DNA from 4 places in the Colwellia sp. MB3u-8 genome. Region 1 is predicted to be linked to each of the others. Evidence: predicted binding sites of a transcription regulator. Region 1 holds the regulator's gene; each other region holds the start of a gene.
The links. Region 1 encodes MetJ, which represses methionine synthesis genes. Its sites were predicted from a motif close to TAGACGTCTAGACGTCTA; they were not measured.
Positions count from the first base shown of each region.

Region 2: the regulator MetJ is predicted to act here: its motif matches at 5,823-5,840, upstream of metK (methionine adenosyltransferase).
Region 3: the regulator MetJ is predicted to act here: its motif matches at 6,494-6,511, upstream of metA (homoserine O-succinyltransferase).
Region 4: the regulator MetJ is predicted to act here: its motif matches at 5,554-5,571, upstream of serA (phosphoglycerate dehydrogenase).

Region 1 is NZ_JACGVA010000073.1:53,347-61,723, reverse strand. Features, by position in the region: gene H4J54_RS17170 (sigma-54-dependent Fis family transcriptional regulator) at 1-254, shown strand, start outside; gene ccoG (cytochrome c oxidase accessory protein CcoG) at 447-1,826, shown strand; gene H4J54_RS17160 (VOC family protein) at 1,979-2,392, shown strand; gene metJ (met regulon transcriptional regulator MetJ) at 2,836-3,168, opposite strand; gene metB (cystathionine gamma-synthase) at 3,402-4,559, shown strand; gene metL (bifunctional aspartate kinase/homoserine dehydrogenase II) at 4,642-7,161, shown strand; gene H4J54_RS17140 (TorF family putative porin) at 7,355-7,999, opposite strand; gene rpe (ribulose-phosphate 3-epimerase) at 8,349-8,377, shown strand, end outside.
Region 2 is NZ_JACGVA010000059.1:272,314-280,690, reverse strand. Features, by position in the region: gene H4J54_RS07955 (UbiH/UbiF/VisC/COQ6 family ubiquinone biosynthesis hydroxylase) at 1-1,326, opposite strand, end outside; gene pepP (Xaa-Pro aminopeptidase) at 1,465-2,802, opposite strand; gene H4J54_RS07945 (UPF0149 family protein) at 2,963-3,532, opposite strand; gene H4J54_RS07940 (cell division protein ZapA) at 3,768-4,073, shown strand; RNA gene ssrS (6S RNA) at 4,214-4,395, shown strand; gene murI (glutamate racemase) at 4,883-5,737, shown strand; gene metK (methionine adenosyltransferase) at 5,935-7,122, shown strand; gene rsmE (16S rRNA (uracil(1498)-N(3))-methyltransferase) at 7,716-8,377, shown strand, end outside.
Region 3 is NZ_JACGVA010000062.1:121,841-130,217, forward strand. Features, by position in the region: gene radA (DNA repair protein RadA) at 1-491, shown strand, start outside; gene H4J54_RS09545 (BLUF domain-containing protein) at 784-1,203, opposite strand; gene metH (methionine synthase) at 1,693-5,385, opposite strand; gene metA (homoserine O-succinyltransferase) at 5,414-6,364, opposite strand; gene H4J54_RS09560 (methyltransferase) at 6,701-7,351, shown strand; gene H4J54_RS09565 (HD family hydrolase) at 7,429-8,022, opposite strand; gene H4J54_RS09570 (YoaK family protein) at 8,203-8,377, opposite strand, start outside.
Region 4 is NZ_JACGVA010000063.1:20,315-28,691, reverse strand. Features, by position in the region: gene H4J54_RS09800 (SLBB domain-containing protein) at 1-1,368, opposite strand, end outside; gene H4J54_RS09795 (peptide MFS transporter) at 2,048-3,580, shown strand; gene H4J54_RS09790 (5-formyltetrahydrofolate cyclo-ligase) at 3,881-4,519, shown strand; gene rpiA (ribose-5-phosphate isomerase RpiA) at 4,858-5,514, shown strand; gene serA (phosphoglycerate dehydrogenase) at 5,624-6,853, shown strand; gene thrC (threonine synthase) at 7,211-8,377, opposite strand, start outside.

The sequences.
Region 1 (8,377 bases):
AAAACGTACTTGAGCGCGAGATGATTTTAACTAAATCGACTATTCTAAATTTTAACTTTAAAACCTCGTCAAAATCACTTACCCCTCCTGTTATAGAAACCTTAGCACAAGTGGAAGCCCGCTATATATTAAGTGTGTTAAAAGCCTGTAAATGGCGCATTGGTGGTGAAATAGGTGCCGCTAAGCAATTAGGCTTACCTGAAAGTACATTACGCTCTCGCATGAGTAAATTGAAAATTGTACGTCCTAACTAATAATTTTCACTATAAAAATAATATGCCAGGCACGATATATCGCCAAATCGCGATATGTCGTGCTTTATGGTGGGATCTGCATAAAGTTGGTAACTATAAATAATATATTAAACAATGAGTTAATTTAATTTTATAACTTGGTTCATATTTTGCTATTAGCAACTATCTTAACGTTAGTTTTAGTAGTAAACCATGAAGTTTGATTTTAAAGCAGAAGATTTGATCATTAAGCCCTACAAATCTGAATCCTCAGTCTATGTCCGTAAACAAAAAGGTCGTTATCAACGTATTCGACAATTCACTGGCTTAGCCTTTGTTTTATTATTTATGTTGATGCCTTGGCTTAATTTTCAAGGTAATCAGGCTGTTTTACTGGATATAGGTAAGCAACAGTTTCATATCTTTTCACAAACATTTTTTCCGCAGGACTTTATCATTTTAGCGGGATTATTGCTGGTTAGTTGCTACTTACTTTTCTTTTTAACCACTTGGCTTGGTCGAATTTGGTGTGGTTATACCTGTCCTCAAACCGTATGGACCTTCAGTTTTATTTGGGTGGAAGAATGGTTGGAGGGTACGCGCAATCAACGTATTAAACGTGATGAACAGCCATTGTCATTAGATACCTTAGCAAGAAAATCTGCCAAGCACTTTATTTGGGGGTTAATCGCATTTTTTACCGCAACAACATTTATCAGTTACTTTTTACCGGCCCGCGCACTGTATCTTGATTTATTACAATGGCAGTGGGATGGGCTAACTACTTTCTGGGTGCTGTTTTTTACTGTTTGTACCTACGGTAATGCCGGCTGGTTACGTGAAAAAATGTGTATTTACATGTGCCCTTATTCACGCTTTCAATCAGCCATGTTTGATAAAAATACCCTAGTGGTTGCTTATGATAAATTGCGTGGTGAAAGCCGCGGTGCTCGTAAACGTAACCAGCAGCCAAAAGACCTAGGTTTGGGTGATTGTGTAGACTGTAACCTTTGTGTGGAAGTGTGCCCAGTGGGTATCGATATTCGTAATGGCTTGCAATACGAATGTATTAATTGCGGTGCTTGCATTGATGCCTGTGATCAAACCATGAGCAAGTTTAATTATGCTAAAGGCTTAATTAGTTATACCAGTGAAAATGCACTAGCAGGTAAAAAGGTTAAATTGCTACGGCCGAAAATTATTGGCTATGCTGTTATGTCGGTATTAGCCATGGCATTTATGATCTTTACTATTCAAGTGCGGGTGCCGATTGAATTTTCTATTTTGCGGGATCGAGGCACATTATTTCAGCTCGACTTTCAAGATAAGGTGACGAATAGTTACTTATTGAAAATTACTAATAAATCAAAAGTTGATCGCCAATTTGAGATCACAGTGTTGGAAAAAGTGGTGAGTTTAAGTGTTGACGGCAAGGTGATGATAAAAGCGGGTGAAATCGCCAGTGTGCCTGTACATTTAACGATGACACCGGAAAACATCAGCCAAAAAATCACGCCAGTGACACTGACTGTTGCCGTTGATAATATGCCGGATATTAAGCTTGTTAAAGAAACTAAATTCTTTTCAAATTAATTAATTTCGTTAGCTAATGACTAGTGATTGTGAAAAAAACCTCTAGGTGAGGTCTTTTTTAATTAAATCATGAAAAGTTCATTACGGAAGAAAAATACGTTAAAATATCATGACTTGGACGATGAGTAGTGAAAATGAATAGAGAACAAAGCATGACCAAAACGATCAAACAAAGCATATCAAATATTGCCCTCGTGGTTGAAGACTACGATGATGCGATTGCATTCTATAGCAAAAAATTAAACTTTCAGCTTATTGAAGATACTGACTTAGGCGGCGGAAAACGTTGGGTGCAAATATCACCACCGAATTCAAATGGCACCCACATACTGCTTGCTAAAGCCAGTAACGACGAGCAAAGCCAATCAGTGGGCAATCAAGCGGGCGGACGAGTATTTTTATTTCTGCAAACCAATGACTTTTGGCGCGACTATCAACAGATGAAAAGCCAAGGTGTTGAGTTTAACGAAGAGCCGCGCGTGGAAGAATATGGCACGGTTGTGGTGTTTAAAGATTTATATGGTACTAAGTGGGATTTATTGCAGTTGAATGATGCGACTTTGTAGATTTATAGCTATCAGCTATCAACCGTCAGTCATGAGTTAATGTAGCTGCTTAGTTAAATTCGATCATAGTCAAGTTTCAGTTATTAAGCTTTTTAATTTGTGGACACTATGAAACATTAAGGCTAAGTAAATCAAAATTATGTAAAGCTGGATGCTGGCCATATGGGTGACGGGCATAATTTTTTTTATTTGAACGATGCTGACTTTAAAAAGTCATTCTAATGTAAACTAAAAATGCAAACTAAATAAATATCGTTCCAGTTTGAAGTATATTCAAATAGCGCTGATGCACAGAAATAAATTCTTTTGGTATTTAGCGGCATACTGCAGGGGGGTTGTTCCGTTTTATATTTCAAAGCAACTCTTGCTAATCACCCGTATTTTTTAGTAATAAAAAAGGCGCTAATCAGCGCCTTGTTTATTTACTTGTTGTACTACTGGTTTTAATCTTCTAATTCCGCTTCGTGTTCACTAAAGTCAGTTATACCTTTTGCTTCCAAAGCCCGACGAACACTCGCGGGTAATTTTTGTGTGTTGTCTTTAGCCAAGTCACTATCATCAGGTAATGGTTGGCCAGTAAAGGCGTGTAAAAACGCTTCACATAACAGCTCACTGTTGGTGGCATGACGCAAGTTATTCACTTGGCGACGTGTACGTTCATCAGTGAGCACTTTTAACACACGTAAAGGGATAGACACGGTGATCTTTTTGACTTGTTCACTTTTCTTCCCGTGTTCGGCGTATGGGTTAATATACTCGCCATTCCACTCTGCCATGAATATTCCTCTATGCTAATTAATTGAGATAAACTTATCCTTGTTAAACCTGTCTGGTAGGCCAGTTTGTGATAAATTTATTCTTACTACTTGATTTTACTGGTTGTGGGGCGTGAGTCAATAACGAATGTGTAGAAGTTTAGAAGTCTAAAGTACTTGACCCGCGAACTTAAACCATTTAGATTGATAGACGTCCAAACATCTATACAGAAAATATTTTTACCGGAGTACACATGAGCGAGAAAAAAATTGCCACTACCGCTGTTCGAGCAGGTATTAATAGCGACCAACACCATGGCGCTGTTATTCCAGCTCTTCACCTTTCAAGCACCTATGCACTGAAAGGTTTTAACGACAAGCGTCAGTTTGACTATTCACGCACCGGTAATCCAACTCGCGCTACGTTTGCCCAAGCTATTACAGATTTAGAGCAGGGTGCCGTTGGCATTGTGACAAATACCGGCATGTCAGCGGTACATCTTATTTGCCAATTACTTGATACACAAGACACGGTTGTTATTCCGCATGATTGCTATGGCGGAAGTTTTCGATTATTTACCCATCTTGCCAAGCGGGGTCAGTTTACGCTCGTGGTGGTTGATCAAAATGATCAACAAGCCTTGGCGCAAGCCTTAGCAACAAAACCTAAATTAGTGTTAGTTGAATCACCGAGTAATCCATTGTTACGCTTAGTTGATATTGCTGCCATTACCAAACAAGCCCATCAAGTTGGCGCATTAGTGGCGGTTGATAACACCTTTATGTCGCCAGTATTGCAGCAACCCTTGTTATTGGGTGCCGATATTGTTTTTCACTCCACCACCAAATATATTAATGGTCACAGCGACGTGGTGGGCGGTGTGCTAGTCACCAAAGAACAAGCTTTAGGTGAAAAACTAGCTTGGTGGGCAAACTGCATTGGTATTACGGGTTCAGCTTTTGATAGTTTTTTAGCTTTGCGTGGCTTAAAAACTTTGCCAATACGGATGAAGCAGCATCAAATTAATGCCAATGCCGTGGCAAAATTTTTGCAACAGCATTCGGCTATTCAACAGGTTTATTTTCCGGGTTTAGCCAGCCATCCGCAACATGAATTAGCTAAAAAACAGCAGTATGATTTTGGAGCTATGATGAGTTTTGAGCTTAAAGGTGGCGTTGAAGCGGTTAAAATACTGTTTGATAAACTTGAACTTTTCACCCTAGCGCAATCACTTGGAGGTGTTGAAAGTTTGATCTGTCATCCGTCAACCATGACCCATGCGGGGATGGAAATTGAAGCACAACTTACCGCCGGTATTACCCAGTCATTAGTGCGACTTTCTGTTGGTATTGAAGATATTGACGATATACTGGCCGACCTATCTCAGGCGCTCGATGCCAGCCAAGCTTAAAGCGGTTATCTATAGTCATTAAGCGTTATATATAAATAATTTAAAGGCGGTATGACAAGGTTGTCATACCTGTGGTAGTAAAATGATCGATTCAAATACAGCGGTAACGCTTAGCTCTCCAAAAAATCACTTGGCAAAAGTTGCCTGTAATGTCCATAAATTTGGTGGTAGTAGTTTAGCCACCAGTGCTTGCGTTGAACGTGTGGTGGATATTATTCGTCAGCATTGCCAACTCAATGACATTATTGTGGTATCTGCCAATGGCAATACCACGGATGCATTATTTAATCTTTATCAACTCGCAATAGAGCTTCAGGACATAACTTCGCTTAACACTGAGCAAGTGAGCACGAGTCATGAGGTAAACACCTTGCGTGAGAATTTGCTGGTAACTATTACTGCACTTAATGTGACGCAAGCTCAGTTAATTGATGAACTGTTAAATGCCAGTAGTGCCGCCAGACTCAAAAATTTACTGAAGCAGGATGTTGCACAAATAACAGAAAATTTACTGACTGATCCCCTTAGTGATCCATTGAGTTATCAAAATGACTTATTGGCCTTTGGTGAGGTTTGGTCCGCGCGCTTGTTATCTGCGGTATTGAGTGAAAGTGTGTGTCCAAGTTATATGTTGGATGCCAGAGACTTTCTTTTACTAAAAGATGAAAAAAATTGTGCCATTGATTATACCGTGAGCCAGGAAAACTTTTTACCGCTGCAAAAACAAGACCAACTGATGATCGTTACCGGTTATATTGCGCGCAATAAACAGCAACAAGCCTGCACGTTAGGGCGCAATGGTAGTGATTACTCAGCAACTATAATGGCGGCACTGTCAGGCGCGGGCAATGTAACGCTTTGGACTGACGTTGATGGTATTTATAGTGCTGACCCAAGGCTTGTACCCTTAGCGAGAAAATTACACCGTTTACCTAATGCGGTTGCCAATGAACTGGGCCGTTTGGGTAACCCAGTATTACATGCCAAAACCTTACAGCCATTAACCAACCATAATACCCATTTACATGTTGCCAGTAGTTTTGCACCTGAGGTTAGCGGCACTGAAATAGGCAAGTTTGGCCAAATAGCGAAACAAGAACTTTCAGTCACCAGTTTAAACGATTTAATATTAGCGAAATCAAGCAGCTTTTTAGCTAAATCGGGCGAATTAGCGGTCAGTGAATTTTCACCTATTTGTTACAATATTGACGAAGGTTACCTAGTCGTAACGCAGGCCCAACAAAAAGCGCTCAGCCAATGGTTAGCAAGTCATGACACTGAAGTGACCTTTAGGCCGGTAGCGATTATTGCCATTGTTGGCCATAGTGTGGCGAAACAAGGCGATATGCGGGCTAGATTTAAAAGAGCGCTTAAGCATCAACAAAGCTTACATTTTTTACATGCCTTTAATGAACACAGTTATATTGCGGTTTTACCTGAGCCATGCTCGAGTGAAATACTCAATAATGTTCATGCGGATATGACTAAAGACGCGAAAAATATTGCCCTTGTTGTCGCTGGATTAGGTAATATTGGCCAACGATTTTTAACCATGTTACCAAAGCAAATAGCGCGTGTTTCAGGTTTAGACAATGTGCATTTAGTTGCCTTAGTGGGGGCAAGTAAAGCCTTAATAAATACCGATGGCATAGATGTCGCTAATGCTTTGTTACATTATCAACAACAAGCGCAGCCTTACGACAGTGAGCAACTGTTAACTTGGCTGACTAATCACCCTTATGACGAGTTGATTGTTGTTGATATCACACCCAGCGAAGACTTTAGTCACTTGTATGAAGAATTTTTTGCCCGTGGCATTCATGTTATTGGCGCCAACAAGTGGGCGGCATCTTCAAGTACTGAAAATTATCAGCAATTGCTTAAAACAGCAGAAAAAAATAATAGCTTATGGTTGGGTAATACCACAGTTGGTGCTGGTTTGCCTATTAACTCAAGCATTAAAGAGTTGATGAATAGCGGTGATAAAATAACGGAAATTTCAGGTATATTCTCGGGCACTTTATCCTGGTTATTTCAATTTTACGATGGCACAACGCCATTTTCTGCGCTGTTGTCGAATGCCTTAACGCAAGGGTTGACTGAGCCGGATCCGCGAGAAGATTTATCAGGGCGAGACGTACAGCGTAAATTATTAATTTTAGCGCGTGCCGCAGGTTTTGAATTGTCGTTAGCTGATATTGACTGTCAGAATTTAGTGCCAGAGTTATTACGTGATATTAGCTTAGAGGATTTTCTTCAACGAACGTCTGAGCTTGATGAGTTGTTTTTATTGCGTTTACAGCAAGCACAAGCAAAAGCCTGTGGAATTCGTTATGTTGCTCGCTTTATCAGTGATCATGGTCAAGTGAGTGCGAAAGTTAGCTTGGAAGAATTAAGCCATAACGACGCGTTTGCACAATTAACCCCATGTGATAATGTTTTTCAAATTAAAAGCGAGTGGTATCAAGAAAATGCGCTGATTATTCGTGGCCCAGGTGCTGGACGTGATGTCACTGCCGGTGGTATTCATGCTGATTTAGTCACTATTTGCCAGCAGCTGAATCATCGTCAGCAGCAAGTTAAAATCAAAGGTTTAAATTAAATATTTTTGCTAGCAGGAAGTGATGCCAAGGAGGTATAAATAGCGTTAAGCAGCAAGGTTAAGTAAAGTTTTGGCACGATACTTTATGATCAAGGTATCGCACCAAATTCACCAGGAAATTAACTGACCTAGATTTTTATTAGCCATCAAAACAGTGTGTTCTTGTTTTTTTAGCGGGTTAATAAGCGATGTTTTAGAAAGATGTACCTAGGCTAAATACTAGGTTTTCGTCACTTTCAGTACCTGATAATTCTTTTGAATTAGCCACAAGCGCAATACCCAGGTCGAAACCTGAAACTTCTGTACTGTAACCCGCTTCTAGGTAATCGCCATCAAAATCGTTACCCCAAGTGCCGTAAGTGGCATAAAAACCTTTATGTTCAACCGTTGCAGATAAGAAATCATAGTCTTGGTTTGCAGCACCTTCAACTTCCCACTCACCGACATTATAAGAAAGTGAAAACATGCCGTAGCTTAAGCCTAAGTTTACTTCATTATAAGAAGTATCAAAATCACCCGTGTATTGGTAAGTCGTAAAGCCAAGGCTATAGCCTATACCACCGTCTAGTTCGCCGCCGTAACCGCCATAAACGTCTACTTCTAAACCCTCTTGTACGTCAGCTGCCCAAGTGCCAATATAAAAACCACTGTTTTCATAATCAACACCCGCACTAGCAGAAGCCGTGTCTGTTTGTACTACACCACGGAAGATATATTGTGATACCGCGCCAACATTGGCACTTAAGCCTTCTATGTCAGTCGCAGATGCTGACGTTGCTGTAAGTGCAGAAGTTGTTAATATCATCGAAATTGCTAGAGAGGTCATTGTTTTGTTCATGTTTTAGTCCACTAAGTTTTTATAATTACTAAGGACATTGCAAAGACAGTGCCTATTTAATTAAAATTTTATAAAGACTTTGTTTTCAATTGGTTAGTTATTTTATTGAGGTGTTTTTTGCTTTAGTCAATTGGCCACTTTGTACAGGCTTGGTGCAAAAAAAAGACGAATGTACAAAAAAGGTGCACAGCATAGATCACAATAACCAGCAATATTGCGTCATGGGCGTAACTTTTAACTTTAATCTAGCGGTTATTATTACTTTTAATATCGATTTTTGTGTGGGTTCTCAGTCGCAAAATTACGGGAATTGAGGTAAAGTAGCGAAAATTTTTTTAAGGTTATCATTATGTCTAATTTTTTAATTGCTCCCTCAGT
Region 2 (8,377 bases), on a different contig from region 1:
TTGTGAAACTTGTGGTAAGACTTGTTCTGATAATTTTTGCGGCACTTGCTGTGAAAGTGCTGTAGCTAATTTGGGTAAATCATCTTTGAAACCCAAGGCTTGATTAATCAATAACGCTTTTGCCGGTTTAATATTATTGAGTAACGACATACCCAAGCCACGAAGTAATTTAATCGCGCTTTGCTGAGGCGTAAAGGCTTGTTTTATAGCCTCCATCGAGGCAATCATTTCTACTGCTTCACTTTTGCGCCAGCGGGCAAATTGTTGTAACGATTTGTTGCTATACCATGCGTTATCATCAAGCGTGCCTTTAGCTTGTACTTTGCGAAGTTGCTCGCTAATGGTTTGTGACAAAGCGGCAGCATCAAGCAAGCCTAAGTTAGCACCCTGTCCAGCTAACGGGTGAATAGTATGTGCCGCGTCACCCACCAATACCATTCTGCCTTTAACAAACTCTTGAGCAAAACGCATGGTTAACGGGTAGGTAAATCGCTCACCTACTAGCGATACTTGCCCTAAATTACCATCGCTAGCGGCGGTAATTTCTTTGCCAAAGTCTTCGGCTGACAAGGCAGTTAATCGAATCGCCTCTTCAGGGCTTGTTGACCAAACAATAGAGCATAAATCAGCTTGATATAAAGGCAATAGTGCTAATGGGCCGGTATCTAAAAATACTTGCCAAGCCGTGCTTTGATGGCCTTGTTGACATTTAACTGTAGCGACAATCGCGTGGTGATCGTAATCTCGAAAGGTTAACGGCACGTTCATTTGTTGACGTACAAAAGAGTTTGCCCCATCAGCACCAACCACCAATTTCGCCACTATCGGCATAGGTTGGCTGTTGGTATGGCTGTTATATTCGAAGGTAGCAAAAACTTCGTTATCGCTAGGATTTAATTGTTGGAGTTTGCTGTCAGTAAAAAACTCAATACCGCTGTCTTGCGCCGCTTTCTGCCACAAGGCGTTACGAATGGCTTTATTTTCAATAATAAAACCTAACTGCTCTGGGCCATTACCCAAGGCCGAGCGGCTAACATCTTTTAAAGCAAAGTTTAGCTGTCCATAACCGGCCTTGTCCCAAATGTGCATATCGTAATAAGGCTGAGCACGTTGCGCGATAATATCTTGCCAAACATTAAGCTGGCTGAATATTTGCTGGCTGGCGGCATTAATAGCACTAACGCGCACCTCAGGTTCAACGCTTAACGCTTCAATAGGCGCGTTATCAACAATAGCGACACTTAACTGACTTTGCTGGCGAATAGCAAGTGCCAGTGTTAAACCCACCGTACCGCCACCGACAATTAATAGATCAAATTTTTGCATTGTTTTTCACATTTATGTTATTCACAAGCCCACAAAGTTGTAGGTAGCTGATTATTTTCCTGCCTACGTACTTGGATCAGCAAGCCAGCTTTAAGGCTTAAATCACCAGCAAGTCAATATTGATTAACTCCCTAACAACTAAGCCATCAAGGCTTCAATTTCAGCAATGGTTTTTGGTGCATTGACCGTTAGGTTTTCATAACCTGTTTCGGTTACTAGCACATTGTCTTCAATACGTACGCCAATACCACGCCATTTTTCATCCACGGTTTGATCATTTTTTGGAATATAAATACCCGGCTCAATAGTCATTACCATACCGGCGACAAAAGGGCGTAATTGCTCTCGCTGTTGACTCGCATGGTAATCACCCACATCATGCACATCAAGACCTAACCAGTGTCCAAGGCCATGAATAAAGTATTTTTTGCAGGCTCGTTGAACTAATAATATGTTTAAATTACCTTTAAGAATGCCTAAATCATGCAAACCTTTGGTCAGAAAGTCACACACTATACGGTTTAATTCAGCAAGGTTTTGTTCTGGCTTTATCGCCGCAATGGCAAGGTTTTGGCTATCAAGCACTAATTGATAAATCACTTGTTGTGCCACAGTAAATTTACCATTAACCGGAAATGTGCGTGTAATGTCAGCGGCATAACCCGCTAACTCACCACCGGCATCAATAAGTAATAAGTCGCCGTCGTTTAGCACGTCATCATTGTCAGTGTAATGTAAAATATTGGCGTTATCGCCGCCAGCAACAATTGAGCCATAAGCCGGGTAACGCGCACCATTAGTTGCAAATTCGTGCAATAACTCTGCTTCTATTTGATATTCAAACTTACCAGCTTTAGTTTGTTGCATTGCTCTTTGATGAGCGCCGCCACTGATGACATTAACCTGGCGCATAATATCAAGTTCAGCATTTGATTTATGTAAGCGCATTTCATCTAGCAAGTTACTGCAATCAATCAAGGTCCTTGGTGCTTTAACACCCGTGCGAGCTGCCTTTTTAATCTCGGCTAACCATGCAAGTACTTGTTGCTGGAATGCCTTTTGTTCATGCTGGCAAATTAATACGGCGGTTTTACCTGCCATTAACGGCAATAATTGCTCATCAATTTCTGCTAAGCTAAAACACTTATTAAACTGATAAAGGTCAACCGCTTGCACTTGACCAACACGTCGTCCATGCCAAATCTCTTGCTGAGGATCTTTTTCACGAGAAAATAAAACACTTTCTGCTGACCTTGCGTCATCACCTTTAATTAAGGCTAAAATGGCATCGGGTTCATTAAAACCGGTAAGATAATAAAAGTGCTTATTTTGGCAAAATGGATATTCGGTGTCATTACTGCGGGTAACTTCCTGACCAGCAGAAATTAATGCAATGCTATTTACCGGCATTTGCGCCATAAAATCATTTCTACGCTGACAAAATTCAGCAACGGGCAATAAGGTGTTTTTGATCATGGATACCAGCTTATTTTTTAATTAAATTTTAACAGTTAGGTCTTCAACCTTGAGTGTTTTAAGCTGATTTTTAAGTTATTGGTGTTTCAGTTTTAAAAAGGTCAGCGTTAAAAGGTCAGCGTTAAGTGCTTTATTACTAAAGCACTTTAACCGCAAAGCGCTAGTGCAAGGTCGCGCTTGTGTCTTGTTGCGCGGGTGGCGCACCTAATTCAGTAAAACACAGTAGCGCAGAGATTCTAACATATTCAGCAATTTCAAAATACGCTTGCTCGGTCGCTTCATTTTCTTCCATTTCATCTGACAAGTTAGCAATTTCGCCAAAGTCGACCAATACTTCTTTAACATCTTCAGACAAAGCGGCATTTTTAATTTGTTGTAAACCAAAGCCTAAGTTGAAGCCTTGCACCCACTTACTTAGTGCGTGCCCGCGTTCAATAATTGAGTCATCATCATCGGGTAGCATTAATTGGAAGCCGTATGAGTCATCAAGGATTTTTTGCCAAATATCACTATAAATGTCTTTAACTAAGCTTTTAATGGCTACCGGTAAACCTTCAGCATTATTAAGCATGTCATTAACCATAGCGATATAATCATTACTTTCAAATTCAAAGCCTGCAGAAATCAAACCTGTTAGCACACCGTGAATTTCAGCAGCATGTGCCTCAATACCTTCACTGGTTAATATCGCTTGTGCGGCGGAAAAATCTAAAGCGGTGTTATTAGACATAAAAATATAAATTCAATCAGGGGGATATTGTTAGCTATCTTAACATTGGCATAGCCTTGATTCCAGAAAAAACCATAGAGATCACTTGCATAGTGTAGCGCTCACCGTTATAGTTTCATCTTATGGCGCACTAAGTTTAGTTATCAGTATTTTTCTTGGTATTACAAGCGAGTAGCGCAATTTTTTGAGTTTAGAGCTCAATAAACTAATATTATGCATTGAGAATATACACGCAATGAGCCAACACACAGTCACCATAAATGTTGCCAACAAACGACTAAAAGTCGCTTGTCCAGCGGGAAATGAGTCTGCGTTGTTGCAGGCGGCGAGTGAAATAAACAAACGTTTAGAACAAGACGCCAAGAAAAAATTCTCAACAAAAACTGTTGAGCAGTCGCTGGTGATGATGTCATTAAACCTTGCGCATGATTTAATCCAAGCCCGATATGAGCAAGAGCAAGAACGCGAAAGAATGCAAAGCAAAATTGAATTACTACAAGCCACCATTGAACAAGCGGTAAACCGTACTAAATCTGCCTAATAGACTTATTCATCGTTTAACCTATTTTTAAATAAACTACTTTCGTTTAAAGAAACTTCAATTTGTTCAAGCATTAAGCGAACAGGTCTTATAAGTAATAAAAGACTTAATTTGGCTGACATTATTCGCTATAATGTTTGTGACTTCTGGGGTGTTTGTTTGTGAACTATGTCCCTGAGCCGATAAGTTTTACCTAAGGATGTTGATTATTAACTATTGTGCAAGCCCGGCTCGTATCGGGAAGCCTACGGTTAGCATGATACGTCCGCCCTGAACACCCGGTGTTCAGGACAAATGTGAACTGCGGCACCTTGGAAGTCACTTTCCTCTATTTTCTAATTCTGTAACTCATCCTATAATATCAACAATATTTTCGCGCCTTGCTAGAAAATCAAGATTAATCGCATTAAAAAATCAACCCGCATATTCATGGTCAATCCTTAAATTATCAATGATTTTATTTAGCTAAATCTTATCGTAACGTTCAATTTTTCTAAGACAGCTGTGCTAATTAGCCCTCCTTCCCTTCTCATTTTTTCCTCTCTGTAAAAAATAACAAAATTATTCACAGGGAGAAAAGCAGGAGAGCTATAGGAGGAAGCACGGAAAAACCACACTTCAAACTTTTTTAACTTACTGACAGCTGAGACTGGTCTTTAAACGTCCCTAAATGCTCTGCCTTCGGGACTCATCTCAATTGCGACAGCTTTGCAATCACTACCTATCTCAAAATATGTATAGATCTCATTTGCTTGTTGATAATATACTTAGCCTAACTAACTACACCAAACTTAAGCTGTGCTTAATTAATGCCCATGCAAAACCAAGCTGATATAAAAGCAGCTACTTCAATCCTAAAAAGTAAACGCCAAACGGCTAATGCCGATCCTATTGGTATATTTGACTCCGGCGTTGGTGGTTTATCTATCACCCAGTGCATTGAACAGCAATTACCCCATGAAAATTTGCTCTATGTCGCTGATACTCTATATGCACCCTACGGTGAAAAGTCTACTGAATTTATTCAACAACGGGTTAATGAAATTGCCCAGTGGTTTATTGCCCGTAACGCTAAAGCTATCGTTGTTGCCTGCAATACCGCCACGGTTAATGCTATAGATCAGCTACGGAGAAATATTTCAATTCCTGTTATTGGTGTTGAACCTGCCATAAAGCCGGCCGTAAATATGAGTGAAAATAAAAAAGTAGCCATATTAGTCACTAAAGCTACGGCTGAAAATAAACGCTTTTTAGCCTTAGTGGCGCAATATAGTTATAACACTGATGTTACTATTCAGCCTTGTCCCGGCTTGGTAGAACTTATTGAACAAGATAAGAAAAATTCGCCTGAGTGCAAATTAATGCTGTTGAACTATTTACAACCTTTACTCGAAAAAGGGGTAGATACTATCGTATTAGGTTGCACACATTACCCGTTAGTCAAAAACTTGATTAACGAAATATGTGGCGACAGCGTAGTTGTTATGGAAACAGCACAACCGGTAACTGAACAATTAAAACGGCAATTAGCCTTACATCAGCTCATTAATCCCAGTAAAAACTTAGGCACAACGACCTTTTACAGTTCGAAGTATTGCTTAAGACAACAAGCGCTTTTTAGCCATATTTGGCAACGGCCATTATGCTTAAATAGCTATCCTTAATGACCTAACTTCATTTTTTACCTCATTAAAATTCAATATGCTCAAGAAATTGCCATCAAAGTTTACTCAAAATTGCCACACCCTAAAGACGTTTAGCCATCTAGGCGTAAATAAATCTAGAAAAAGATTAACTAAACAGTTAGAATATCGTTATTAAAGACGATTATTGTTTTTCAGTTAATTTTTACCGAGGTTTTATGTCTACACACCTTTTTACTTCTGAGTCAGTGTCAGAAGGACATCCAGATAAAATTGCCGATCAAATTTCTGATGCGGTTTTAGATGCTATTATTGCCAAAGACAAACATGCACGCGTTGCTTGTGAAACTATGGTAAAAACGGGTGTTGCTATTATTTCAGGTGAGGTTTCAACCTCTGCTTGGGTAGATTTAGAACAAATTACCCGTGATGTTATTTCTGAGATTGGCTATACCTCATCAGATGTTGGCTTTGATGGCGCAACATGCGGGATTATGAACTTAATAGGCCAACAATCACCCGAAATTGCCCAAGGTGTTGACCGAGAAAATCCAGAAGACCAAGGTGCCGGTGATCAAGGTTTAATGTTTGGTTATGCGACCAATGAAACCGAAACCCTGATGCCTGCGCCACTATATTACTCGCACCGTTTAGTTGAGCGTCAGGCGGAAGCACGTAAATCAGGAATTTTACCTTGGTTACGTCCAGATGCAAAAAGCCAAGTAACCTTTATTTATAAAGATAACAAGCCTGTAGCTATTGATACCGTTGTGTTGTCAACTCAGCATAATCCAGATATTAAACAAGAAGACTTGCACAATGCCGTAATGGAAAACATTATTAAGCATGTTTTACCTGCCGAGTTATTAACCAAAGACACTAAATATCATATCAACCCAACAGGTCGCTTTGTTATTGGTGGTCCTGTCGGCGATTGTGGTTTAACCGGTCGTAAAATTATTGTTGATACTTATGGCGGTATGGCTCGTCATGGCGGTGGTGCTTTCTCGGGTAAAGATCCATCAAAAGTCGATCGCAGTGCGGCTTATGCTGGTCGCTATGTTGCCAAAAACATTGTCGCAGCCGGTTTGGCTGAGCGTTGTGAAATTCAAATATCTTACGCTATTGGTGTTGCTGAGCCGACCTCAATCTCAATTGATACTTTTGGTACCGGTAAAGTGTCTGAAGAGCGTTTGGTTGAAATAGTACGTGAACACTTTGACTTGCGTCCTTACGGTATAACTAAAATGTTAGACTTGCTACACCCTATGTATAAGCAAACGGCGGCTTATGGTCACTTTGGTCGCGAACCCTTTGAAATGACCGTTGGCGATGATACCTTCACCGCATTTAGCTGGGAAAAAACAGATAAAGCGGAAGCACTGCGCTTGTCAGCCGGTATTTAATTCGTACTTTGATTAAAGCTTCTGTTTAAAAAAAACCGCTCTTTGAGCGGTTTTTTATTTTCATACTCTTATTTTCATACTCTTATTTTCAATAAGCTTACCAGCCATAACGTATAAAAATACTCCTAATATGCCCTTGCTCGTCACACTTGGCTAAATATCATCATCCGCTGCCACTTATTTAGCAGGTACTTCACCAACCTCAATGATTACAGTGATATACTCAAGCAAATAGAGAAAAATAACACGGGTTATATAATAAGTTAGCTGCAAATAATAAATCGTCTGGCAAGTGACTTATCTTAATAAAAATTCAATCAAGATTAGCCGTATCTCAATTTCAAGTATTTTCATAGCCTGCGAGTTTTTCTGCTTTATTTCGAACAAGTGCTAACAAAAAATAATGTCATTTTTTTAATATAAACAATTGAATTTACGATGAGTTGCCCTTATTAACAGGCTATATTAGAAAAAATTATGACTCATACTTTCTAGCAACAAAGCCTTGGCCTTTAATCGCTATTAATTTTAACCTGAACGGCTACTGTAAATCACTCATCTATAGCTGCGACAATAAACATGGATAACCTTATATGCGTAACCCTCGTATTTACCAAGCACAAGCATTTGAAATAGGTCAAACACAAGTATTAAATGCTGACGCTTTTGGCCATATTGTGCGCGTATTACGACTTAAAGACGGCGATGATATTACGCTATTTAATGGTATAGCAGAGCAAGAAGGTTATTTTGAGTATCAAGCAAGACTTTGTAATGTAAATAAAAAGTCTGCTGATGTAGAAATTATTACTAAAAAAATCGTTGCAAACGAGTCGCCACTTAATATTCATTTAGCACAAGGTATTTCACGCGGTGAACGCATGGACTTTACTCTGCAAAAATCGGTAGAGTTAGGTGTTAATACCATTACGCCTATTTTCAGTGAACGTTGCAATGTAAAGCTTAGCGGCGAGCGTTTAGAGAAAAAGCACCAGCAATGGCAAAAAATAGTGATCAGCGCTTGTGAGCAAAGTGGCCGTTGCACTGTCCCTATTGTTGCCCTACCCATTTATTTGGATGAGTGGTTACAACAAGACAGTTCAGCATTAAAGCTAAATTTACACCCTAAAGCCCAGCACTCTATTATGAGTTTGCCAATAGAAAACCAACGGGTTCGCCTGTTGATTGGGCCAGAAGGTGGTTTAAGTGATGATGAAATTTCTCGTGCCAATACAGCAGGCTTTCACGATGTTTT
Region 3 (8,377 bases), on a different contig from region 1:
CAGCCATTACTTGTATTCGCAAAGGCAATCGAAACTTATTATTAGAAATTCAGTGTCTCACCACAGAAACCGAAGCTGAGTTTCCACAACGCGTTTGTGTTGGCCTCAATATGAACCGTATTAAGATGTTAACCGGAATTTTACGCAAACATACCAAAACCAAAATTTATCATGATACATTTTTCAATATTATCGGCGGTCTAAAAATAGACGAGTCAGAAACCTGTATTGATCTTGCGTTAGTTACAGCATTATTAAGCAGCTTGAATGAATTTGTTATCCCAAGAACCACCTGCATCATGGGTGAGTTGAGCTTAAATGGTGATGTGCGTCCAATTGACAGTGGTGTGCCGCGCGTTAAAGAAGCGGCTCAACATGGCTTTACTGAAATATTTATTCCATTTCGAAATTATCATAAATCGATGGAAGGCTTAGGCGCTAAAATATCGCCAGTAAAAACTATTCATGAGTTAATTGAACTGATTAAATAGCGCCTATGTAACAGACATAGTTAGCGAAATTATTGCACAGTAAATGGCATAAAATAGCATTAGATCAATTGGTACTAATGCGACAAAGTGCACTACATTGTGATAAAAATCATTTTGTTTAACGATAGCTTTAATACGATAGCGACGGTTCAAATTGAAAAATTGAGAGGGATTTTGATTTTGATTTTGATTAAATATTATATTGCTAACGCCTGCTTCAGTTACGGCAAAACTAGAGATTTTGCGGTCAAACTTTAAGCGCTGGTGACTATATGTAGCAGCTAATTCTACTTTAAAGCATGTCTCGTAAGGATAAAAATGTGTTTTTTCCGCGGTTCGGACTCTCTTTAATCATGGCAATAGGAGACATTTTTAGGTTAAATTCCTCATAACCAGCTGAAATTATTTTTATGATATTTTCGTCAACGAGCTTAAATGCCATAGACCATTCACTAAAGGCTCTATCTTTGATATTCCCTTCATAGATCACTTCAATATTTCTATGTCGATTATCCAGAAGAATAGTTTGAAACAGTGCTTTAACTTTATCTTCTTCTCCTTCTAGAATTTGCATGATCTCACGGTCGTGATATAACAGCATTCCGGTTATATCGAGTGCTTGGTTTTTTAATCGCCATTGTTTTAGCATACGCATTAATTCGACCTCTGATAAGCCTGCAGGAGAGATACTGGTATAAAGCAATTCAAACATAGTGAGTTAACCCCATTTTTATCATGATCAGTAGATTGAAACCCTGACAATATTATGCAGACTTCTCACTAATGTCTGATCCATAATATTTATTTACTGCTGAATAATATTTCACAATTTTAAATAATTTGAAAGCGTAAATATAATGTTTATTAAAATATCACAAAACATTATTTACCTATCATGACTATTGATATGATCAAAGCCAAATTGTCTCTTAAAGTAATTAAGCTCCAACACAGGTTCACTTAAGGATGTCTTCGTTATTGTATAACGAAGATTAAGCACACAATAATCTGAATATTACGACCTTATCTGCGCAAAAATAAAGCTGATCACCAATATCAAAAAAGCGCTATAGCTTATGTAGCTATAGCGCTTTTTAGGTTTTATAGCGTTTTTTATAGCCATATCTTTACGGTTATTTCTGCGCTATAAGATAAACAAATAAAAATATCCCCCTCGTCACTTCAAGCTAAAGCTTATCATTTACGAAGGTTCATAATCTAAATTAGCCGACAACCAACGTTCAGCCTGTGGCATAGTCATTTCTTTACGGGCTGCATAACTTTCAACTTGGTCTTGTGCCACTTTTGCCACGGCAAAATATTTAGACTCCGGATGCGCGAAGTACCAACCACTTACTGCGGCACCAGGCCACATAGCAAAACTTGAGGTTAAGTCCATACCAATGTTTTCTTCGACATTAAGTAAGGTCCAAAGCAAGCCTTTTTCTGTGTGCTCTGGACAGGCAGGATAACCTGGCGCAGGCCTAATACCCTGATATCTCTCACGAATTAAACTATCGTTATCCAAGGTTTCATCTGGCGCGTAGCCCCAATATTCTTTGCGAATTTGCTGGTGTAAATATTCAGCGCTGGCTTCAGCTAGTCTATCGGCAACCGCTTTAATTAAAATACTATTATAATCATCGTGATCGGCATTAAAGGCTTTCACTAACGCCTCAACACCAAAACCAGCCGACACGGCAAATGCACCAATGTAGTCATCAACACCTGAGGCTTTATCAGCGACATAATCGGCTAAGCAACGATTATATTGGCCCGTGGGCTTTTTGCTTTGTTGACGTAATTGGTGCAATTTCATTAAGGGTTCAGTACGCGAGTCGTCGGTGTAAAGTTGTAAGTCGTCTTGCTCACGATTCGCTGGAAACAAACCAAATACCGCTTTTGCGGTTAATTTTTTATTATTAATAACATCATCTAACATCGCATTAGCGTCATTAAATAACTTAGTTGCTTCCACGCCGACGACTTCATGCTTAAGAATTAAGGGATACTTACCAGATAACTGCCAAGTCATAAAAAATGGTGTCCAATCGATATAGTGCCTAACAATATTTAAGTCGATATTATCAAGTACAGTAACACCTAATTTATTTGGCACTTTAGGGGTATAGTTATCAAAGTTAATCGGCACCGCATTGGCGCGTGCGTCTTTCAAGGAAATCAAACTTGAACGTGGGCCTTTTTTGTAATGGCGTTCACGCACTTTAACGTATTCAGCGGTTTGGCGCTCAACAAAGGCCGCTCTATGCTCATCAGAAAGTAGTGTACTTACCACAGAAACCGAACGTGAAGCATTAGGCACATAAACCACAGGATGTTGATATTGAGGTTCAATTTTTACGGCGGTATGCGCTTTAGAGGTTGTGGCACCACCGATAAGCAAGGGTAAGTTAAATTCTTGGCGCTTCATTTCTTTAGCAACATGCACCATTTCGTCAAGTGAGGGAGTGATCAACCCTGACAAACCAATAATATCCACCTTTTCAGCACGGGCAACACGTAAAATCTCTTCACATGACACCATCACACCTAAATCGATAATCTCATAATTATTACACTGTAAAACCACGCCAACGATATTTTTACCTATGTCATGAACATCGCCTTTCACCGTTGCCAGTAATATTTTACCGTTAGATCTTACTTCAGTTTTTTCTGCTTCAATAAAAGGGTTTAAATGCGCGACCGCTTGTTTCATTACGCGGGCAGATTTTACCACTTGCGGTAAAAACATTTCGCCAGCTCCAAATAAATCACCGACCACATTCATGCCGTCCATCAACGGCCCTTCGATAACATCTAATGGCCGTTTAGCGACTAATCTAGCCGCTTCAGTGTCCTCAAGAATAAACTCATTAATACCTTTAACAAGCGAATATTCTAAGCGCTTATTCACCTCTAATTCACGCCAGGTTAAATCAGCTTTGCTATTTTGACTACCCGCTTGGCCACGATATTCTTGTGCCACATCGAGTAGGCGTTCAGTAGCGCCATCATCAGAGTTTTGTATCACGTCTTCAACGGCTAGACGCAGGTTGTCGGGGATGTCAGAATAAATCGCTAACTGGCCGGCATTAACTATACCCATGTCCATACCATTTTTTATCGCATGATAAAGAAAAACCGCATGTATCGCTTCGCGCACTGGGTTATTGCCGCGAAATGAGAACGAGACATTAGAGACACCACCAGAAATCATGGCATGGGGTAAGTTTTGCTTAATGTCACCTACCGCTTCAATAAAGTCACGCGCATAATTGTTATGCTCGTCGATGCCAGTAGCCACCGCAAAAACATTAGGATCAAAAATAATATCTTCAGCGGGATAGCCAATTTCATTGACCAAAATATGATAAGCGCGCTGACAAATTTGATACTTACGTTCACGAGTATCAGCTTGGCCTTTTTCATCAAACGCCATAATAATCACCGCAGCACCATAACGGCGCAGCAGTTCAGCTTGTTCACGAAAGTTGTCTTCACCCTCTTTTAAACTGATTGAGTTTACAATGCCCTTACCTTGAATACATTTTAAACCCGCTTCTAAAATACCCCATTTAGAAGAGTCCAACATAATCGGCACTTTGGCGATATCTGGCTCACCCGCAATTAAATTCAGGAATCGAACCATGGCCGCTTGTGAGTCCAACATGCCTTCATCCATGTTGATATCGATAATCTGCGCGCCGTTTTCAACTTGTTGTAAGGCTACTGCGATGGCTTGGTCGTAATTTTCGTCAGTAATTAAGCGTTTAAAAACCGCAGATCCTGTCACATTAGTACGTTCACCTACGTTAACAAACAAGCTATCGTCTTTGATGGTCAGTGCTTCTAAGCCGGATAAACGACAAGCTATTTCTTTCGCTTTAATTTCCCGAGGTGTGATATTCGCTACGGCATCAGCCATGCCTTTAATATGCGCTGGCGTGGTGCCACAACAGCCACCAATAATATTTAAAAAACCCGCATTGGCCCACTCAGCAACATGCTTGTCCATATCTTCAACGGTAAAATCATATTCACCAAAAGCATTAGGCAAACCCGCATTAGGATGAGCAGAAATCGCCACATCTGAAATATGGCTTAATTCCTCCACATATTGGCGTAATTCAACCGGGCCAAGCGCACAGTTTAAACCAAATGAAATCGGTCTAGCGTGACGTAAAGAATTGTAAAACGCTTCGGTGGTTTGCCCTGATAACGTTCGCCCTGAGGCATCGGTAATCGTGCCTGAAATCATCACAGGTAAACGTTCACCACGACTTTCAAATACGGTTTCAACGGCAAATATAGCGGCTTTAGCATTGAGGGTATCAAATATTGTTTCAATTAAAATGATGTCACTGCCGCCGTCAATCAAGGCGTTGGTTGATTCAATGTAAGCGTCTTTGAGCTGATCAAAGGTGACATTACGATACGCTGGATCGTTAACATCAGGGGAAATTGAACAAGTGCGGTTTGTTGGCCCTAACACGCCAGCCACAAAACGGGGTTTATCTGGATTTTTCGCGGTGAATTCATCAGCCACTTCACGTGCTAATTGCGCCGCAGCGAAATTAATATCAGCACTGTACTCCGCCATATCGTAATCAGACATGGCGATAGTGGTGGCGTTAAAAGTATTGGTTTCAAGAATGTCAGCACCGGCAACAAGGTATTCGCGGTGAATAGCTTTAATAACCTCAGGTTGAGTCAGCACCAACATATCGTTGTTACCTTTAACGTCGCTATGCCAATCAGCAAACTGCTCGCCACGATAATCTTGCTCTTCAAATTTATACGCTTGGATCATAGTGCCCATAGCACCATCTAAAATAAGAATGCGCTTTTTTAATTCGGCTTGTAATCGGCCATAAGAAACTGACTGCACCACAGGTGCTTTTGATTGAGTATTTACTTGCTTAGACACGAGATTTCCCTGGATGAATGGCTTTAATATGGTTTGCATCTAATTGATACGGCGTAATTTGATAAACGTAATAATTTAACCAATTGGTAAAAAGTAAACTACCATGGCTGCGCCAGGTGTTTGCTGTGGCTGAATGGGGATCATTTTCAGTAAAATAATGCTCAGGCATTGACGTGGTACGGCCCATTTCAAGATCACGAAAATACTCTTCACTCAAGGTTGTTGCGTCATACTCTGGATGGCCAGTAAGGTAGACTTGCTGCTTATTTTTACTCGCAGATAAATACACCCCTGCCTCAGCTGATTCCGCTAATATTTCTAGATGTTCCAGTGTTTGATAATCCGATTTATCGATATAACCATAGCGAGAATGAGGCACATTAAAACTTTCATCGAAGCCTCGGGTTAACTGCTCTTCTGGTTTCAAACAATGGTGGTGATAGACGCCAGAGAGCTTTTTTTTACGCAAATGTCGCTTCAAACCATAATGATGATAAAGCGCGGCATGTGCTGCCCAACAAGAAAACATGGTTGAAGTCACATTTTTTTCTGCCCAGTCAAACACTTGACAAATTTTGTCCCAAAAGGTTACTTGCTGATAATCCAACAACGCCAGCGGCGCACCGGTAATAATTAAACCGTCATATTGTTTATGCTTTATATCGTCGAACAAGCGATAGAAATTATCTAGATGTGCTTGCGGCGTATTCTTAGATTCATTGGCATGTATGCGGACAAATTCAACATTAATTTGCAATGGTGTATTGGCCAACATGCGCAGAATTTGCACTTCAGTTTCAATTTTATTGGGCATTAGGTTAAGAATAGCTACTTCCATTGGGCGAATTTCTTGATCTGCAGCGCGACGTTCAGACATAACAAAAATATTTTCTTTGTCTAAAATCGTTAAAGCGGGCAATTCATCGGGGATTTTTATGGGCATAGTAATAACCTAATGTCGGGTAATTCGTTATATCTGTGATCGCTATAAAATAACACTGTAAAACAGTATTGCTCTTTACCATTTATATTTACCTACAATGTGACTTGGATTGCTAGCTATGTCAACCTCTAAACGTATAGACGTCTAAACATTTTAATCTGCTTTAGTCGTTTATCGTTTAGTTGCCAAAAAAATTCGCGACAAAAAACCTGTACAAGCTAAATTATAGCGCGCGAAATATATTGTCATTTAAGCTAAACACTGTAATCTTAGCCGACTCGCGCACTTTGCCATTTGTCTTAAGAGACTTGGCTCCGCGCCTACCTAGGCAGCACAATGACAAACCTTCGCTACAGTTATCAAACCATCGAGTTTGGTAATACTGATATCCATCTTTGTACCTTACGTGATAAACAAGAATTTTATGACCCTGAAGACATTGCCCAAAACTTAGGCATTTCATCGGCAACTTGGTCTTTATTTGGTGTTATTTGGCCATCAAGCTTAGTGCTGGCACATTTTATCTCGCAATACCCCGTTGGCACAAAACGGGTATTAGAAGTAGGCTGTGGCATAGCGCTTAGTAGCTTACTATTAAACAAACAAAAAGCGGATATAACCGCAACAGATTACCACCCCGAAGTAGGAAAATTTTTACTGAGAAACACCCTGCTTAATCAAGACGGTCCGATTAACTATGAGCAAACTAATTGGTCAAATAAACAAGATAGCTTAGGACTTTTTGATTTAATCATAGGTAGTGACCTATTATATGAAAATGAACATATTGAATTGCTTGCCAACTTCATCCAAGCCCATGCAAACAAAAGTTGTGAAGTTATTCTTGTTGATCCGGGTCGCGGGCGCAAAACTAAATTAAGTACAAAAATGCTAGATTTTGGTTTTAGCTCTACCCATATTAAACCTGAGCATACCGATTACATTAAACAAGACTTCAAAGGTCATATTCTTAAATTTAAAAGATAGAAGCTTAGCGGCTTGTTGACTTATATATTAACAAGCCACTAAGGCATTGCTATAAATACCTAGAAGTTTTATTACCGCTACGCGTTGCGTAACCAGCCTTTTTCTACGGCAAACTCAATTTGCTCAGCAACATAAGTCCATAATTTTGGGGCTAAACCATCTAAGAGATTGTTACGCGCAATAACTTCAGATCGGCTAACATTATGCTTAGCCCAACTCCCTCCATCATTTTTCATATTTTGCAGTAAAGGTAATACGCGATCCATTGCTTTGGCAAATTTAGCATCGGTTGTTTCTGCCGCTTCAAACTCTAGCCACAAGTTTAGCATTTCTGAGTATTGCTTTTCAGGCAACAAACCAAAAATACGCTTTGCCGCATCAAGCTCTTTGGCTTCTTGCGCATCAAGTTCGGCTTGTGCAGCAAAAGCAAAAGTATCGCCGGCATCAATTTCTACTATGTCATGAATAAGTAACATGCTAGTAACTCGAGCAACATTGACTGGCTCTGCGGCATAAACATGTAAGGTTTGCGCCATCATGGCAATATGCCAGCTATGCTCGGCACTGTTTTCTGGTCTATTCTTATCCGCCTTTACCATCACCTTTCGGTAGACAGCTTTAAGACGGTCTAACTCTAAAATAAAATCTAATTGTTGCTTCAAGTCTTGCATTACCTCTCCTATATGAAAGCTAGCACGATGATTTTATGATCACATGAGTTGATATGGGGGCTTTCATCGATAACTCCACCTTTGCAACAAACACTATCTGGTGAAGCATCAATAAAGCGACCTAATAGACTAGTGATAAATTTACCCTCAACCTTGGCAAGCTGAAAAATGGTAAAAGTGCTAGCCCCTAGCTTTCGCTTTCGCATTATAGATTGAATATATTAAGGCTAATAAAATACAAATACCTGCGGGTACAAATAACGCGTAAAATTTAAATAAAATAAATAAATAAGTACCTAAGCTCCCACCGACAACAAATCCTATAATAATTAACAAAAATAATAATGCCTTTCTA
Region 4 (8,377 bases), on a different contig from region 1:
GTCGTTAGGTAATAAGACAAGGTTATCAACCGGGTTAGGTGTTGAGTTATCAAGCGCCTTGGCTAAATTAAACTGTAATACTTCAATATTTCTGGCTTGGTCTTTTTGACGCACAATTAAGCCATAACTTAAATCTGCAGAAGGCAAGATATGAGAGTCTAAATTAGGTAATAAATCAGTTATTTTAAGACCTTGTTGCCATTGATATTTGCCTGGGCGTGTTACTGCCCCAATAACAGTAATTGATTGTTCATACATTCCCGAGCTTTTTAACACCCGAATATAATCACCGCTTTTTAGTAATTGTTTACGTGCTTTACTATCCGTTAGGTCAATATTAATGATGCTACGTAAACTGTCTTGATTGTAACGTTCTACTATGGTTGATTGCAGATAAGCTGATGGTAATAAACCACCTGCCATTTCAATAAGTTGATTGAAGTTATCGCCAGCTTTTAGTTCGTATATAGCGGGACGCCTAACTTCACCCCGAATTGAAACATTTTTACTTTGAGTTGGAATGAAAACCACATCGCCAGATTGCAACAAAATGTCGCTTGAAGAGTCACCGTTTATGAGTAGGTCGTATAAATCGACAGTTTGTACTATTTTGCCCGCGCGTTTTACTTCAATATTACGTAATGAGCCAATATCGCTAACTCCACCGGCAGCAAAAATAGCGTGCGTAACACTTGACAGTGAACTTAAGATATATGGGCCTGGTTTGTAAGCGTCACCTAAAACAAAAATACGCATAGAACGTAATTCGGCTAAACTGACCACCACGTTTACACCTATAATGCGTTGTTGAATTCTTTCAGCTAGAAATTTTTTCATTTCAGCAAACGCTAAACCAACCACTTTTATCGGCCCAACATCCGGAATAAGTATATTGCCCTCGCGTGTTATCGGCAGTGTGTACTCAGCATTTTCTTTACCATATATTTGTATCGACAATTGGTCGCCAACGCCTAATATATAGTGATTAGGAATAGCGATGTCCATAGTAGGAGTAAAGGTGCTGGGCGCATTCGAAAAAACGTCGATACCAAACCTTGTTAGTGGCTTAAATAATTCAGTGTCACTTTCAAACTCAATAACCTCTGCTTGCCCTACCACACTATTTTCAACTGTAGATCTTGGCACAACGGGTGTAGATGATAATTGTGTTTGTTGGTTGCTACCCGATATTTGCCCCATAACCGCATCGAGATCAACACCCATGTTTTGCGCTAATGCCTGCTGCTGAGATTTAGGTAAATTTTTAAATTGCTCTATTTGCTGCTGGCTAATTTGCGCCGCGATAGCACTAACAGAGAATGTAAAAACGACGAGAAGGCTTGTCAGTTGACGAATAAAATGCATCATTGGCGCGTATTTCTTCCTATATACGGGGGACATAACTTAGATCTAAAGTTAAACAGCGTCGAGTTTATCAGTAAGTGTGCTTTGATTACAGTAACTTTTTATTAAACCCATCATCAGATATAGCTCGGCGAATTGCAGCAGCGCTCAAGTTTTATTTGGCAAAATTATCAGTAATTTAGTTAATATTGTCTTTCTAACACGCACGTTGACTAATCAATGTCTATTAGCTGTTGATGGCATCGGATAACTTTGTTTACAGAAATTTTATTTTAGTAACAAACTTAGGCTAAAAATAAATATCAGTCTGAGCATCAGCCACTTTATTAAACAGCCACTAATCAAGCACGGCTCAGTTAAATTCCGCAATAATATATTGAGTTAATTGCTTATTTCCCCCTATCAGGCATTGAGTGATAGTAAAAAGTCATGATTTAACCCAACAAAAATTGAGCAGTTTCCCATCATTAACAAAAGATTAACCTGTCAGACTTGCCTTTCTAGGCTAGCAAAGGTATAAAACGGGCTAATTAATAAAAATTTCTAATTTACCTAAGCACGATCAACCCGATATATAGCCGCTTAATGTTGAAATTGCATGTTGCAGTGGAACCTAGATATATTGATGTTGAGACAAGAATAATTTTAAACCGTGTTTAGTATTACCTATCGAGGATTTTATATGAGTACCCCAAATTCAGAGGCTTTTTATGGCCATCCGGGCGGATTGAAAACACTTTTCGTCACCGAAATGTGGGAACGCATGAGCTATTACGGCATGCGCGCACTGCTTGTTCTTTTTATGACAGCAACCTTACAAGAAGGTGGTTTAGCATTAACTATTGCATCGGCAACCGCTATTTATGGTTTATATACAGGTACCGTCTATTTTATGGGCTTACCCGGCGGTTGGATAGCAGACAGATTACTGGGTGGGCAAAGAGCGGTTTGGTATGGCGGCATGATCATCATGTTTGGCCACATAGTTTTAGCTATCCCAAATGACAAAACATTCTTTATTGGTTTGATCTTAGTTATTTTAGGTACGGGTTTATTAAAGCCTAATATTGGCGCTATGGTTGGCCAATTATATAGTGAAAATGATAAGCGCCGTGATAGTGGTTATGCTATTTATTACATGGGCATTAACTTAGGTTCTTTCATTGGCTATTTAGTTTGTGGTTATTTAGCTTCAGATTTTGGTTGGCATTATGCCTTTGGCGCCGCAGCAATAGGTATGGCCGCCGGCCTTATTCAATATAAAATTACCACACCAAAATTAGAAGGTGTTGGCGCAAAACCGGTTGCACCTTTATCAGCAAAAGGTCAACGCACTAGCTGGATAATTATAGTAGCTTCGCTAGTCGCCATTGCAGTGGTCACTGTTTTAACCTTTGAAGGCATTGTGGTGATAGACCCTATTGCCACTGCACAATATGTTGCGATAGCATTTACTTTAATTTTTGTGATTTATTATGCCATTATTTACTTTTTTAGTGACTTAACCGGCAATGAAAAGAAAAAACTTTGGGCACTATTATTAATTTGTATTGCCTCAGCTTTTTTCTGGTCTGGCTTTGAACAAGCTGGCTCATCATTAAACTTATTCGCTCGTGATTACACTGACCGTATGATAGGTTCGTTTGAAATTCCAACGGCATGGTTTCAGTTTTCTAATGCGATGTTTATTGTTTTGCTATCACCTTTTTTCGCCGCGTTTTGGATTAAATTAGGTCAAAGAATGGTTACACCTGCATACGGCATTAAATGTGCTGTTGGCTTAATTATTATGGCAAGTGGCTTTATCGTGATGTTTTTTGCCGCACAATATGCAGCAAGTGGCTTACAAGTTGCGCCCGGTTGGTTAATTACCACTTACTTTTTACACACAGTGGGTGAGTTATGCTTAAGTCCTATTGCCTTAAGTGCCGTAAGTAAATTATCACCAAGAAGATTTGCTGGCCAAATGATGGGTGTATTTGTCTTAACGTATTCAATTGGTAATATTATTTCTGGTTTGCTTGCTGGTAATTACGATCCAAACAACGTTGAACAAATTCCAGCCTTATATATTCAAATCAGTTTATTTAGTATCGGTATTGGTATTATTATTTTACTCATTGGCTTGAAATCTAGATTCTGGGAAGCCTTAGAAACAGAAGAAGATGACACTTCATCGCCGGTTGAAGGTAAAAGCGCAACATCTACTGCATAATTATTTTGAATAATTAACATTAAAAATAGCCAACTAGATGTTGGCTATTTTTTTGTCTATGAAAATTGTTTAAGCTATCAGTAAAAGAAAATAGCTGTCAGCTTTCAGTAAAACATTAGAGTTGATGGTTGATAAAATTTTTTTAGGTCGAACTTTAGTCCGTCAAGCTTACAGCGAATAAAAAACCTAGTGGCATAAAGCCAAACAGACAAATAAACTGAAAGCTATTTTTTTAAATCTGACAGCTCAAAACTTCAAACTCAGCGCTGTCTTTTAAAACCTAAGGAGAAAACGCTATTGATGATGTCTACACGAAATGAAATAAGAAAATCACTGAGAACTAAACGCCAAAGTCTTAGTGAGGTTGAGCAACAAGAGTTCTCCGATGATTTACTCATTCAACTCAGCGCCCGTAGAGATGTGCTAGCGGCAAAAAACATTGCGCTTTATTTAGCCAATGACAGTGAGCTTGATGCTATGCCCTTTATAAAATGGTGCTGGCAAAACAACAAAAAGACCTACTTACCTGTTATTCACCCTTTTAGTCATGGGCAGTTATTATTTCTCCATTATGATGAAAGCAGTGTCATGAAAAAAAATAACTATGGCATTTTAGAACCTAAACTTGACGTGCGTTTGATTAAAGCTATCGGCGAAATAGATATTATTTTTACCCCCTTGGTTGCGTTTGACCCATTAGGTAATCGTTTAGGCATGGGCGGCGGATTCTACGATAGAACCTTATCATCCTGGTATCAGCAATACCGCCATCAGAATCAACCGCATGAGGTTACACAAAGCAAGTTAACAAAGCCTTATCCCATAGGCTTAGCACATGACATCCAATTAATAGACGCCATTCCCACACAACTGTGGGATATTCCCTTACCTGAGATTATTACGCCAACAAGACAATATAAATTTGATATCCATAAATAAAAGCTAATTAACTCGATACTCTTGTTATAATACTGACCAAAGCTAGAAGCGATAGTTAAGAGATAGCTAGATAGCTGTCAGTTTTAAGCTTTCAGCTATCAGTAAGTTACGAAGAGATAGTTGAGAGGTAGCTAGATAGCTGTCAGTTTTAAGCTCTCAGCTATCAGTAAGTTACAAAGACATAGTTAAAATATGTCTCGAAAACTTCTTTTGCTTTATAACTACCTCTCACTGAATGCTAATCACTTCTAACTTTTAACTGAACACTATCGTTTACTGAAAGCTGACAGCTTAAAACTGATCGCTAATTTTTTTTACTTATTTAAAACAGGCCTATTATGACTCAAGATGACATGAAAAAAGCGGCAGCAATAAAAGCCCTAGACTATATCAAAGCAGATACCATTGTTGGTGTCGGTACTGGCTCAACGGTAAATTATTTTATCGACGCCCTTGCCACCATTAAAGATAAAATTATTGGCGTAGTTTCAAGCTCTGAAGGCTCAACTGAGCGTTTAAAATCATATGGTATTGAAGTGTTTGAGCTTAATAACGTTGACGGTATTGATGTTTATGTTGATGGCGCTGATGAAATTAGCCCTCACATGCATATGATCAAAGGTGGCGGTGCTGCCCTTACCCGCGAAAAAATTGTTGCTGCGGTGGCAAAAACCTTCATTTGTATCGCCGATGACACTAAGCAAGTGCCTATGCTAGGTCGTTTTCCATTGCCGGTAGAAGTTATCCCAATGGCGCGCAGTTATGTCGCCAGAGAGCTAGTAAAATTAGGTGGTGATCCGGTTTATCGCCAAGGGGTTATTACCGACAACGGCAATGTTATTCTTGATGTGCATAACTTAAAAATAATGGACCCTAAAGCGTTAGAAAACAGCATTAACGCTATTGTTGGTGTTGTGACTAATGGCTTGTTTGCTAATCGTCCAGCAAATGTCTTAATTATCGGCAGTGCAGAGGGTACAAAAATAATAAAATAACACTTTAGAGTTTATACCCTATATGGTATTTTAGGTATCTAGCCATCTAAAAGCTTATTTGAAATATATTTAAGTACATCAATGTTTGATCGAGAGAAGATAAACTATCATGAGCAACAATTCACTAGCAAAAGACAAGATTAAGATACTACTTCTAGAAGGTGTTCACCAGAGCGCCCTTGAAGAGCTGAAAAATAAAGGCTATTCAAATATTGAATATATTAAAGCCTCACTTTCAGAAGCAGAGCTAATTAATAAAATTGCCGACGTGCACTTTGTTGGTATACGTTCTCGCACTGACTTAAATAAAAATGTTTTAAGCCACGCTAAAAAGCTGGTTGCTATTGGTTGCTTCTGTATTGGTACCAATCAAGTAGACAAAGCCGCAGCACAATCATTTGGTATCCCAGTATTTAATGCGCCATTTTCAAATACCCGCTCGGTCGCTGAGTTAGTATTGGGCGAAACATTATTATTATTACGTGGTATTCCAGAAAAAAGTGCCCAAGCACATCGTGGTGTTTGGAATAAATCAGCTACGGGTTCAGTTGAAGCCAGAGGCAAAACCTTAGGTATTATCGGTTATGGTCATATTGGTATGCAACTTGGCATACTAGCCGAAACTTTAGGGATGAAAGTTCGCTTTTTCGATATTGAAACTAAACTGCCTTTAGGCAATGCCAGCCAAGCGCCGACTATGACTTCATTATTGAAAGAAGCGGATGTTATTAGTTTGCATGTACCTGAAACGCCACAAACCAAAAATATGATGGGTGCAGCAGAATTTGAGGTCATGAAACAGGGTGTTATCTTTATTAATGCTTCGCGCGGCACTGTTGTTGATATTGAGGCCTTAGCCGAGGCATTAACCAGTAAAAAAGTGGCTGGTGCAGCAATTGACGTATTCCCGGTTGAACCTAAAAGTAATGACGATGAGTTTTTTAGCCCGTTACGTGCATTTGATAACGTGATTTTAACACCACATATTGGTGGCAGTACCAAAGAAGCGCAAGAAAATATTGGCCTTGAAGTAGCAAGTAAACTTGCTAAATATTCAGATAATGGTTCAACTTTATCTGCTGTTAATTTTCCTGAAGTATCCTTACCTGGCCATCTTGGCACAAGTCGTTTATTGCACATTCACCACAATAGACCTGGGGTGTTAACGCAAATCAACCAAATGTTTGCCAAACTCAATATCAATATTGCCGCTCAGTATTTACAAACCGCTGATCAAATTGGCTATGTAGTGATTGATATTGAAGCTGAAAATAGCAAGTTAGCCTTAAAAGAATTAAAACAGATTGATGGAACAATCAGAGTAAGATTATTAAACTAATATCAACGCTGATTTGAAAAACTAAAAAGCCAAAGAATATCTTCTTTGGCTTTTTTATTTCTGCTGCCGTTTGAGCTATAACACACTATGTTAAGTGCTTAACTTGATAAGATAAATACCGATTTACTATGACTCACCGTAAAGATTTATTTACCTCACAGCGACTTACTCACAGCATTGCCATATTTCCTGTACCTATTCGCTATTGTACGTCAATGCACCCGCGTTATTACTTACATGGATGTAGACTACTTAGTATTTCTCTGGCACAAAAAAATCACCGTACTTCCTGTAGATAAAAGGCAGTAAAAACTGCCCTTTAACACTAGCCTGATCTTACGCTAACGAGCGCAGTAACTAATTGAGTAAGTAGGCTCTAAGTTCAGCAAAGTCAGTTGAACTTGTGGTGGATAGAATAGTTTCACTCGCACAATCAGCAAGCTCTTTTGGTAAGCCTATCGGTTGTCCTAAGGTACTTTCAACAATATCTTTAAATTTCGCTGGATGCGCGGTACCCAAAAACACACCAAATTCAGTATCAAGGGCATTATATTGCAGCGCTCTATAAGCAACCGCCGCATGAGGTTCACTGATGTAGCCAAGTTTAGCCAGTTGGATCATCGCCATTTGTGTTTGCTCTTCATCAATTGATACTGAAGTGACACAATCTTGCGCAACTAATCCCGCTTTTAACATATGCTCTATACGTGGCCAATTATTGGGGTTACTAACATCCATAGCATTAGAGATGGTTGCTACCGTTTCATGAGGTGTCCATTCGCCCGTTTTTAAATAGCGAGGCACGGTATCATTGGCATTTGTGGCAGCAATAAAACGCTTAATAGGTAAACCTAAGGCTTTAGCAAAAAGTCCGGCAGTAAGGTTACCAAAATTACCACTGGGAATAGCAAAAACAATATCGCTCAGTGCATCTGTACCTTTTTGACGATAAAGTTGTGCAACCGCTTCAAAGTAATAGCAAATTTGTGCCAACAAGCGACTAATATTAATCGAGTTAGCTGAATTTAATCCAATAGCCTCTTTAAGCTCTTGATCATCAAAAGACTGTTTAACAAGCGCCTGACAGTCGTCAAACGTGCCTTCTACCGCAATAGTACGAATATTACCGCCTAGGGTAGTAAACATTTTTTCTTGTAATAAACTTATTTTTCCTTTCGGGTATAAGATCACGACATCAATGTTGTCAATACCGTGAAAAGCATGTGCTACTGCAGCGCCAGTATCACCAGAGGTTGCGGTTAAAATAGTGACTTTTTTACCTTCACCAAACGCTTGTAAACATTTGGCCATAAAGCGAGCACCAAAATCTTTAAACGCCAGTGTCGGTCCGTGAAATAATTCTAGTATGGCTCTACTTTCACTAATAGGCTGTATTTGTGCTGGAAAATTAAAGGCGTCAGTGACAATTTCAGTTAACTGCTCTTCGGTTAAATCTTCGCTAACAAAAGGGTAAAGTACTTTAACGCTACGCTCAATCATCGGCAGCGCAAGTAAGGCTTCAAT